Regions from separate parts of the Shewanella sp. GJ50-10 genome, predicted to be linked through region 1. Evidence: predicted binding sites of a transcription regulator. Region 1 holds the regulator's gene; each other region holds the start of a gene.

Region 1 (3,217 bases):
GTTTGGCAATTGTGGCCCCGTCATCACTTTCCGCTGACGTCGGAAATGCACTCGTGCAACACGAATTAACTTGTGAGCAATGCTGACATCAGTGCCGTGCTCATCAGCCATATAACGCAAAGACATCGCGTTTGAGAATTGAATAAAGTTATGACGACCTAAGAATAAAATCATTAGCCACTTGCGAAGCCAAGTCGGGTTTTCACGCTCGAATACGGCAGCGGTCATGGTGTCATCTTCTTTACCAGGAATACGTCCCCAATAAAGGCTAACTGGCACCAATTGAATATCTAACTGTTTATTCTTTTGGTGTAAGTCGAGTAATTTGGTGAAGTTGGCAACAAACTTCTCGCCACTATGGCGTTTGCCAAATAAAGGTTTACGGCCTTCAACACACACAATTCTTGGTGTGTTCAGCCCATCAATATCCAAACGCTCATAAGGACTAGGTAGATTGTACTTTGCAGTAATTTCATTTAGCGCCGCGATATCACTCAGCGACTCTGTCTTCATGACATAGACCACTGGTTTTTCAGGATCTAGGTTTAAGTCAGCGAACGGATCTTCAGGTACAACAACACTGTGCACCATTAGTTTCTGAATCCAACGCAACGATTTAGCAATGATAGAATCTGGTTTTAACATGAGTATTCGCATTATCAACAACGATTTATTGCGCATAGGATACCAGAATCTTGGTGGGATTCACTAACCTGCTTATATGTAGTTAACAATTAAGCATCAAACTGAATCCCCTTACGGCTAATTAGATAAGCAAATAACTCGCTTATTTATGCTTATCAAAAATAAACCACAGTACTGTATAAATATACTGTATCGACTAAAAACCGCATCATTTGTACATCAATGATAATTTAATCAAAATAAAAACCTTTTCAACCAAAATAACTTAAACTATTGATTTTAAATATATTTAAGTTAAACCAACCAGTTATAGATGAATTTTAATCGGCCTCATTCTTAAAATTCATTGGTTAATACTTGCGCGACCAAGGATACTGTATATAATGACAGTCACTGTATAAAAAAACAGGAATCAACATGAGACCTTTAACGCCACGACAAGCTGAAATTCTAGAACTAATTAAATGTAATATTGCCGAGACAGGTATGCCGCCTACTCGTGCAGAAATTGCCACTAGATTAGGCTTTAAAAGTGCTAATGCTGCTGAAGAGCATTTAAAAGCACTTGCTAAAAAAGGTTGTATCGAAATTATTCCTGGTACTTCACGCGGTATCCGCATGATTCAGGAAGAAGAGGAAGTCGAAGAAGGCTTACCACTAATCGGTCAAGTTGCCGCTGGTGAACCTATCCTCGCAATGGAGCATGTTGAGCAATACTTCCAAGTTGATCCTGAAATGTTCAAACCTAATGCTAATTTCTTACTACGCGTTCGTGGCGACAGTATGAAAGATATTGGCATTATCGAAGGTGACTTACTGGCTGTGCACAAGATGCAACAAGCCAAAAACGGCCAAGTTGTCGTTGCCCGTGTTGATGATGATGTCACCGTTAAACGTTTTGAAAAGAAAGGCAATGTTGTTTATCTGCACGCAGAAAATGAACAATATTCGCCGATAAAAGTTGATTTAACATGCCAGAGTCTCACCATTGAAGGACTTGCTGTTGGCGTTATCCGAAATGGAGGTTGGTTATGAACACATTATTAGGTAATGCTCCGCGTCACCCAGGTTTATGGGTAGATATGACCTCAGCCACAGCGCCTGTTAAGCAAGGTATTGAAACCAAACAAAGTGCTAATCAAGGCATCACTGAGCTAACCCAGTTATGCAGCCAGTTAGCAGTATTAAGTCAACAAGGCCGTTGGATTGTATTGATTAATCCACCACATATTGGCTATAAGCAAATATTGGCCAATGCCAATGTTCGTATGGATCGAGTATTACTTGTTCATACCAAAGATGAAGTTGAAACGCTTTGGGCAATGGAAAAAGCATTAACAAGTGGTACTTCCAGTGCGGTTATTACATGGACAACACCATTAGATGCTCGTGATAATCGTCGCATTCAGTTAGTCGCTAAAAGCGCTTTGGCACAAGGTGTGATCATTGAAGATGTAAATACTCACTTACATGATGAACATATGAGTGACAATACTTCAGCAGCACCATCAAGGTTAAATTTATCTGCTTTCCACTAACCGAATCTCTCTTGAAAAAGCCCTTCATTACTGTGAAGGGCTTTTTTTACGCCTTTTTTCAGCAAATTAGATGATAAAGTGATCTTGATCAATATTTAATCTCCAAGTAATGTAGTTAACAAGAGGCTAACAAATTGTTATCACTCTTGAGTTAATAAAACGATAAGAAGCTACAAAACGCTGTAAAAATTGTGCTGGTACCATGCGGTATAGAAAGCCTTGAATAAAAAGCGTCAATTTAAGAATTGAAAAGTTCAGTATTAGGTACAAGTGTGGCCACCATAACCCAATAAAATAATCGAGTATTGATACTCGCAGCCACCGTGTACTTTGAAGTGATCAAACTTTTTCGGGAATTAGAGAAGTTTGCATAGAGCAGAGTATTACTGTGTGACTTTTCCTTGTTGTTATTGCAAATCGCAATTGGCAGAGGAGTGGTCTTGTGAAGCGATTGTTGTATGGATTAATGGTGCTGTTATTTGCAGTACCGCTTGCTGCGGCTGATATGCCGCTTAACATGACACAAGGTGTGACAGAAATCAGTGGTAAGGTTTATGACCTCCATATGATTATTCTATATATCTGTTGTGCGATTGGTGTTGTGGTCTTTGGGATCATGATTTACTCGATGATCTATCACAGAAAATCTAAAGGCGCTAAACCTGCCGATTTTCATGACAGTACCAAGGTTGAAATAGCATGGACTGTCGTGCCATTTATCATCCTTATTGGTATGGCAATTCCTGCCACTAAAACTCTGATAGCTATGGAAGACCCTAGTGATGCAGATTTAACCATTAAAGTTACCGGCTCTCAGTGGAAATGGCATTACAGCTATTTCAACGAAGATGTCGAGTTCTTCAGTTTACTTTCAACGCCAGCAGAGCAAATCCAAGGTTCAGCTGAAAAAACTGAAACATACTTACTGGAAGTCGATAAGCCACTCGTATTACCTATTAATCGTAAAGTGCGTTTCTTGATGACCAGTGATGATGTTATTCACTCATGGTGGGTACCTGCATTCGCGGTTAAAA
Region 2 (3,217 bases), 2.1 Mb from region 1:
ACAAATCCAAGCAGTTGAACAAAGAACAGTTGATTTAAAGCAAACTCAGGCACGCACAATAATCCGAAAAAATTTGAAGGTGCGTATTGTCTATATTTTCACCGCCAAAACAATGATCCCATCGAGGTTTATGCATATTGGAGGTGTTAAACGCTAAAAACAGCATTAATTGATCAGGTTAGGTGGTTAGTCTGTTGCTCAAATGTTTATTTGCGGGGTTTTTAATGTTGCTGGTGGCTTGCTATCAAACTAGCTTGTTATCCAGATTTTTTACTGCTTGAGATCAACGACAGCTCACTTGAGGAATGTCTTGCCAGCAAGTGGTGTATTGGGGAGTAAGCAAATCTCGGCGCATATGCCATTTACCGCTAATGCCCTGTGCAGCAACAAATACTGAGTCAGTACCGTAACGTTGATTAAGGGTGTCGCAAACTTGCATCAAAGCGGGATCTTTAGGTGGAGTAAATAAATCGCCTTGCAAATGCTGAACTGGCGATAAGTCGACCAATCCCACCCCGATTTTGTAATAACGAGTTCTAGGGTTAAATAACTGGCTACCGATACGTGTAGCATGACCTATTAACTCACAACTGTCATTTGTTGGTGAAGCGCAGCGATAGTGGTACTTAAAACCATTAGGTTGTTCATCATAGGGCGAGTTCTTGGCAAAAATCAGTAAGCTACTGGCAGCTGAACCTTGTTTTCTTGCTTTTGCTGCGGCAATCGCGGCATGTTTACTCAAGGCTTGAAGTAAAGATTCTTTATCTGTGATACGTTCGCCAACACTACGGGTTGAAAAGATTTGTTGTTTATCTGTGCGAGCGCTATCCCAGCCTTTACATTGCTCACCGTTAAGTTCGCGTACTGTGCGCTCTATTTCAATGCTAAAACTTTTTCGCGCAAGCCCGGGTTGAAGCTTAGACAGTGCCAGTGCATTGTGGATCCCCATTTGTTGCAGTTTTTTACCAATGCGAGAGCCAATTCCCCATACATCAGTGACTTGCATGCTGGCTAAAATATTGTGCCGCTGTTGGACAGAATCGATATAACACACGCCGTTATAACCACTGAGCTTTTTTGCCGCATGGTTAGCCACTTTGGCCAAAGTTAAGGTTTCACCTATGCCCACACAAACGGGTAAGCGAGTCTCTTTCCATACCGCACGGCGAATGTGCGCAGCATGGGTAAGCAGGCAGGGAATGGCCGGATAGCTTTGCTTGAAGGATAAAAAGGATTCGTCGATGGAATATATGTGTTGCTCGGGGGCAAAACGGCCAATCACCTCCATCATACTGTTAGAAAGTGAGCCATATAATTCATAGTTAGACGAGAGTGCGATGACTCCAAGCTTTTGACAGAGGTCTTTTACTTCAAAGAAAGGGCCAAACTTACCAATGCCTAAGGCTTTTGCTTGGCGATTAGCTGCGACAATACAGCCATCGTTGTTGGATAACACGACAATAGGGCGTCCACGCCATTCAGGTCTAAAGACTTGCTCAGCACTGCAATAAAAAGAATTGGCATCGACTAAAGCGTACATCAATTAATTACCTGCAAGTATCGGGCTTTGACGATGACAACGGATAGATCGGATCACCACACCTTCAACGCTAAAATTATCGTGTTCTTGGATTAAGACACTATTGTGATTGTCGTTGGCTGAAAGTAATAATCGACGTTTAGTATCAATTAACTTACAGACAAAGTTGCCGTTATAGTTGGCCACGATGACATCATGGTTTTCAACACTGACATGGCGATCCACAATCAAAATGTCTTTATCAAATATCCCTATTTTTTCCATTGAGTCTCCGCTAGCTTGACCTATAAAGGTGGCACTTGGGTGTTCAATTAATAGCTCATCTAAACTTAATGGTAGCTGTCGATACTCGGCGGCAGGGGATTCAAATCCAGTGATCCCAGCGCTAGCCAAAATAGGAATGACATTCATAAATTTCACATTCTAAAGAAACTGTATATTTATACAGTATTATAGTGATCCCCGTAAAATTGGCAATATTTTCCGTTTATTCGTGCAAATGTTAGACAGTTCGCTGGTTGTTTGTTCGCAATTGAAATAAGGAAAATTTAGAACGCCTTTAGTGAATATAGAAAGTTAACTACTTGTTCAGCTTAGGTTTAGCAAAAGTAGGTAAAATAATCATCAAGTTAGCTTATTAACAAAGCGTGATTGTGTTGAAAGGCAGTTTGACGCAATTCTTTAGCGGAAATGTTTAGAAAATTTTTTAGCGCAACAGAATAGCGAGAACATGATTAGTGGGAACATGGCTAGTGGGAACAAGCAGCAATAAGTGACGAACTAGGTTCAGACGAAAGCTAAAAGCTAGAAAAAATAGAATTTACTGGCATATAAAGGTAACTAACTTAATTTGGAGTTAGATAAAGTAGTAACAGTAAACCACAACACTTGCATACAAGAATCGACGTAAAAGGAAAACAATATGAAAAGATTAATGATGGTCGCCATGTTTGCTTTTTTCTCTGTGGCAGCTAATGCCAGCTACTCAACTCAACAATCAGTGGTTATCCAAATCGATCAGGCTAGAGCCAATATTGAATCAGCGGTAAGTTGCTCAATTGTCTACTCTCATACGCCTATGGCGACAGAAGCTGACTTTTACAAAGGCGTCGTCTATGAGAGCTACTCTAATCTTGTTGAGCAATTAGTGTTAACGGGTCAATCGGAAACTCAAGCAAGACAAATGGCTATGGAGCAGGTAGTTTCACAAGCACAGCACATGGAAAAACTACTCGATAATGAAAGAGCAGGTGGTAAGGCACAGTTTACTCAACTGTTAAAGCAAACTGCAGTACAAAATCAGTGTGTTCATTATGCCAACCTTTGATGCTAGTTAAGGCTGCTCTCAATAGCGATGTATTGAACATGGTGATGTTTGATTAATTTAGCATCGTTATGAGCAATTATTAAACACATAACGATGACCGGGCATAGTAACTTGATTAATGCCACTCTACTTAGTTTGTCTATGTTGATAGATGATTGAATTAATGACTCAAACGTTGCCATTGCTGGATAAGTCCAACCAAATGAAATAAACCAATGACAAGACAAATCAATCAACTCCACATCCAAAACTCTGGAGTTCTCCCCAGCGGATTGCTGACAAAGTAAAAACCTGCTAAACCACGCAGTAAATAAATAGCGGTAATTAACACCAGTATGAGTCTAACTAGC
Region 3 (3,217 bases), 840 kb from region 1:
CGACCTTGCTCTAGAGCTGGTTAATTTCACTGGCGGTTCACTACGTAATGCCATTCCGCGTGAAGCCAGCATTAGCTTTATGTTACCAAGTGACAACCAAGCAAAGCTTGAGCAAGCGATAAGTGAGTTCCAAGCAATTGTACGCGCAGAATTATCGATTGCCGATCCAGATATGCTGCTCACACTTGCAGCAGTAGATGCGCCAGAAAAAGTCATGAGTGAAGATGCGCAAAACACCTTAGTTGATTTGCTCCACGCATGCCCTAATGGCGTAATGCGCATGAGTGATGAAGTTGAAGGCGTAACTGAAACATCGTTAAATGTTGGTGTTATCAGCACTGAAAATGAATCAGTTGAAGTCTTATGTCTAATTCGTTCGTTAATCGACTCAGGACGGGTTGAGATTGAAACCCAACTGACCGCACTTGCTAACCTTTCAGGTGCAAGTATCGAATTATCGGGCGCCTACCCTGGTTGGAAACCTGACAATAACTCACCTGTCATGGCTATTGTTCGTGATACTTATAATGATATTTATAAGAAAGACCCAACTATCATGGTTATTCACGCAGGTCTTGAGTGTGGATTGTTTAAAGAGCCATATCCAACAATGGACATGGTTTCTATTGGTCCAACTATTCGTTACCCACACAGCCCTGATGAAATGGTTAACATCACCACTGTTGGTCAATACTGGGAGCTACTATTAGCTGTACTTGAACGTATCCCAGCAAAAGGCTAGTTACCAATTAGCACTCAAATAAAAGGCTGCCAATGGGCAGCCTTTTTTATCAGTAAACTATCAGTAATCTTCACCTTAAAAGTTTAAGTCTAATTGCTCACTACTGCGTGACTGCTCATCATTTTGAGCCACAATATCAGCAAGCCCTACAGAAACACCTACCAAACGAATCCCCCTGCCATTAGCTCGCTCTAATGCTTGTGTCAGCAGTTCTTGAAATAGGTTAACCGAAATCTCATCACTGCGATGCTCAATTGTAGTTTGTTTAAAATCATTAAACTTAAGCTTCACCACTTGTTTATGGATCTGTCTGTCTTTAGCACTTCGGTGCACCCTAGCAATCAATTCTTGAATAAGTTGTGGCATGACATTATTACATTGCTCGAGGGTGAAAATGTCTTGTGCAAGTGTGGTTTCAACACCCACTGATTTACGAATTCTATTTGGACTAATCAATCGATTATCAATACCTTGTGAACGCTCTATTAAAACACGGCCAAACTTACCAAATGCTGTAATTAACTTATCATTTGGGTACTGCTGCACATCGGCACATGTATTCAGTCCTAAAGCAGCTAACTTAGCCGAGGTCACTTTGCCTACACCTGGAATTTTGTTTAATGTCAGAGGCTTTACAAAATCTGCGATGGCATCAGGCGGGATAACATACTGGCCGTTAGGTTTATTTAAATCAGACGCTATCTTAGCTAAGAACTTTATCGAAGCGACTCCCGCCGATGCAGTTAAGCCTGTCAGTTCAAATATCTCTTTACGAATCGCCTCTGCAATTAATGTTGCACTGCCCTTACATGCTTCACAGTCGGTGACATCAAGATAAGCCTCATCTAAAGACAGTGGTTCAACTAAGTCAGTATAGCGATGAAAAATTTCACGAATTTGCACAGAGACAGACTTGTATACATCCATCCGACCGGGCACTAAAGTAAGATTTGGACACAACTTAAGTGCATGATAACTCGACATGGCAGAGCGCACTCCAAATTCACGCGCTTCATAATTACAGGTACTGATGACACCTCTGCGATCGCTTCTCCCACCCACGGCCAAAGGCTTGCCACGCAGTTCAGGAAAATCCCGCATTTCAACTGCGGCAAAATAACAATCCATATCAATATGAATGATTTTTCGCATAGTAGAGGTCATTGTTAATCAACTTCAAAGGTGAGTGAGTTGTTCAGTCCAGACAACATGATTACAAAAGGCATCACTAACATCTGTTGCAGTTTAAGTTAGGAGCTTATTTTTAAATAATAACTAAAACAGAAAACCATGTACACAAACACTGTATATAAAAACAGTACTAACGTTTGCTCTGATCTTTGAGAAAAGTTTAAACATGAGCAACAGCCTTTTAAGCTGTTGTCTATTTATTAAAGCCAATCAATAGGCTGAACGCTGAGAAAGCAAAATGACTAAAAATAAAAAAACCCAAGCTGTTATAAACAGTTGGGCTTTGGCATTAAAATGTGTAAAACAAATTACATTTTAGTTTGTAGGTAGTTTTGTAAGCCTACACGGTCAATTAAGCGAATTTGTTTTTCTAACCAGTACATGTGGTCTGATTCGGTATCATCAAGTAGTACTTCTAAGATTTCGCGAGTTTGGAAGTCTTCTTTGGCTTCACAAAGTGCAATCACTTCACGAAGATGATCTGCAACTGCATATTCGTAGTTCAAGTCATTCTTCATCATTTCTTCAACATCTTTACCGATGTTTAATGCTTCACGGCTAGCAACATCAGGCGTTCCTTCAAGGAACAAAATACGTTGGACAAGTTTAGCTGCGTGGGCTTTTTCATCGTCAGACTCATGAAGAATACGCGTGTATAGTTCGTCAAATCCCCAATCTTCATACATGTGAGCATGTACAAAATACTGGTCCATAGCCGACAATTCACCGGTTAATAGTGCGTTAAGCGCTGCAATAACTTCTGGATTACCTTTCATGTTAATTTCCTATTAATCTTTAATTTGTGATTGAAGGTAGTTTTGAATACCTGTTTGATTGATTAACTCTTTTTGAGACTCAATCCAATCTAGGTGCTCTTCTTCATCTTCGAGTAAATCTTCTAATAAGTCGCGGCTGACATAATCGCGCTCTGCTTCACACAGTTTGATAGTTTCACGCAATACCACTAACTGTTCAGTTAGCGCTTGCTCATCACAATCAAGCATTTCTTCACAGTGCTCACCAATACGCAATTTGTCTAACTGTTGAAGGTTAGGCAGGCCTTCCAAAAACAATACACGCTCAATTAACTTGTCAGCATGTTTCATGTCTTGAATCGACTTTTTGTATTCTTTTTCATTAAGGTTTTCTAAACCCCAATGCTTAAACATGCGCGCATGTAAGAAATATTGGTTAATTGCAGTTAACTCACAAGTCAGCACACGGTTTAGCTGACTAATTACTTTTGGATGGCCTTTCATGATTTTGTCCTTTAAATGCAAGATT

Evidence for each region. The regulator LexA, encoded in region 1, represses DNA repair genes until DNA is damaged. The targets are predictions, from matches to a motif close to TACTGTATNNNNATACAGTA.
Region 2: a site for LexA is predicted at 1,971-1,990, ahead of AC0L4E_RS08910 (LexA family protein). Genes of this name have one in related genera too.
Region 3: a site for LexA is predicted at 2,044-2,063, ahead of dinB (DNA polymerase IV). Genes of this name have one in related genera too.

The regions. Positions count from the first base shown of each region.
Region 1 covers NZ_JBVVSS010000001.1:4,241,901-4,245,117, forward strand. The annotation lists gene plsB (glycerol-3-phosphate 1-O-acyltransferase PlsB) at 1-645, opposite strand, end outside; gene lexA (transcriptional repressor LexA) at 1,063-1,680, shown strand; gene AC0L4E_RS17915 (cell division inhibitor SulA) at 1,677-2,183, shown strand; gene coxB (cytochrome c oxidase subunit II) at 2,626-3,217, shown strand, end outside.
Region 2 covers NZ_JBVVSS010000001.1:2,128,612-2,131,828, reverse strand. The annotation lists gene AC0L4E_RS08920 (YgjV family protein) at 1-53, opposite strand, end outside; gene AC0L4E_RS08915 (Y-family DNA polymerase) at 284-1,540, opposite strand; gene AC0L4E_RS08910 (LexA family protein) at 1,544-1,951, opposite strand; gene AC0L4E_RS08905 (hypothetical protein) at 2,463-2,867, shown strand; gene AC0L4E_RS08900 (hypothetical protein) at 3,100-3,217, opposite strand, start outside.
Region 3 covers NZ_JBVVSS010000001.1:3,406,423-3,409,639, forward strand. The annotation lists gene AC0L4E_RS14360 (aminoacyl-histidine dipeptidase) at 1-742, shown strand, start outside; gene dinB (DNA polymerase IV) at 818-1,894, opposite strand; gene bfr (bacterioferritin) at 2,242-2,709, opposite strand; gene bfr (bacterioferritin) at 2,722-3,192, opposite strand.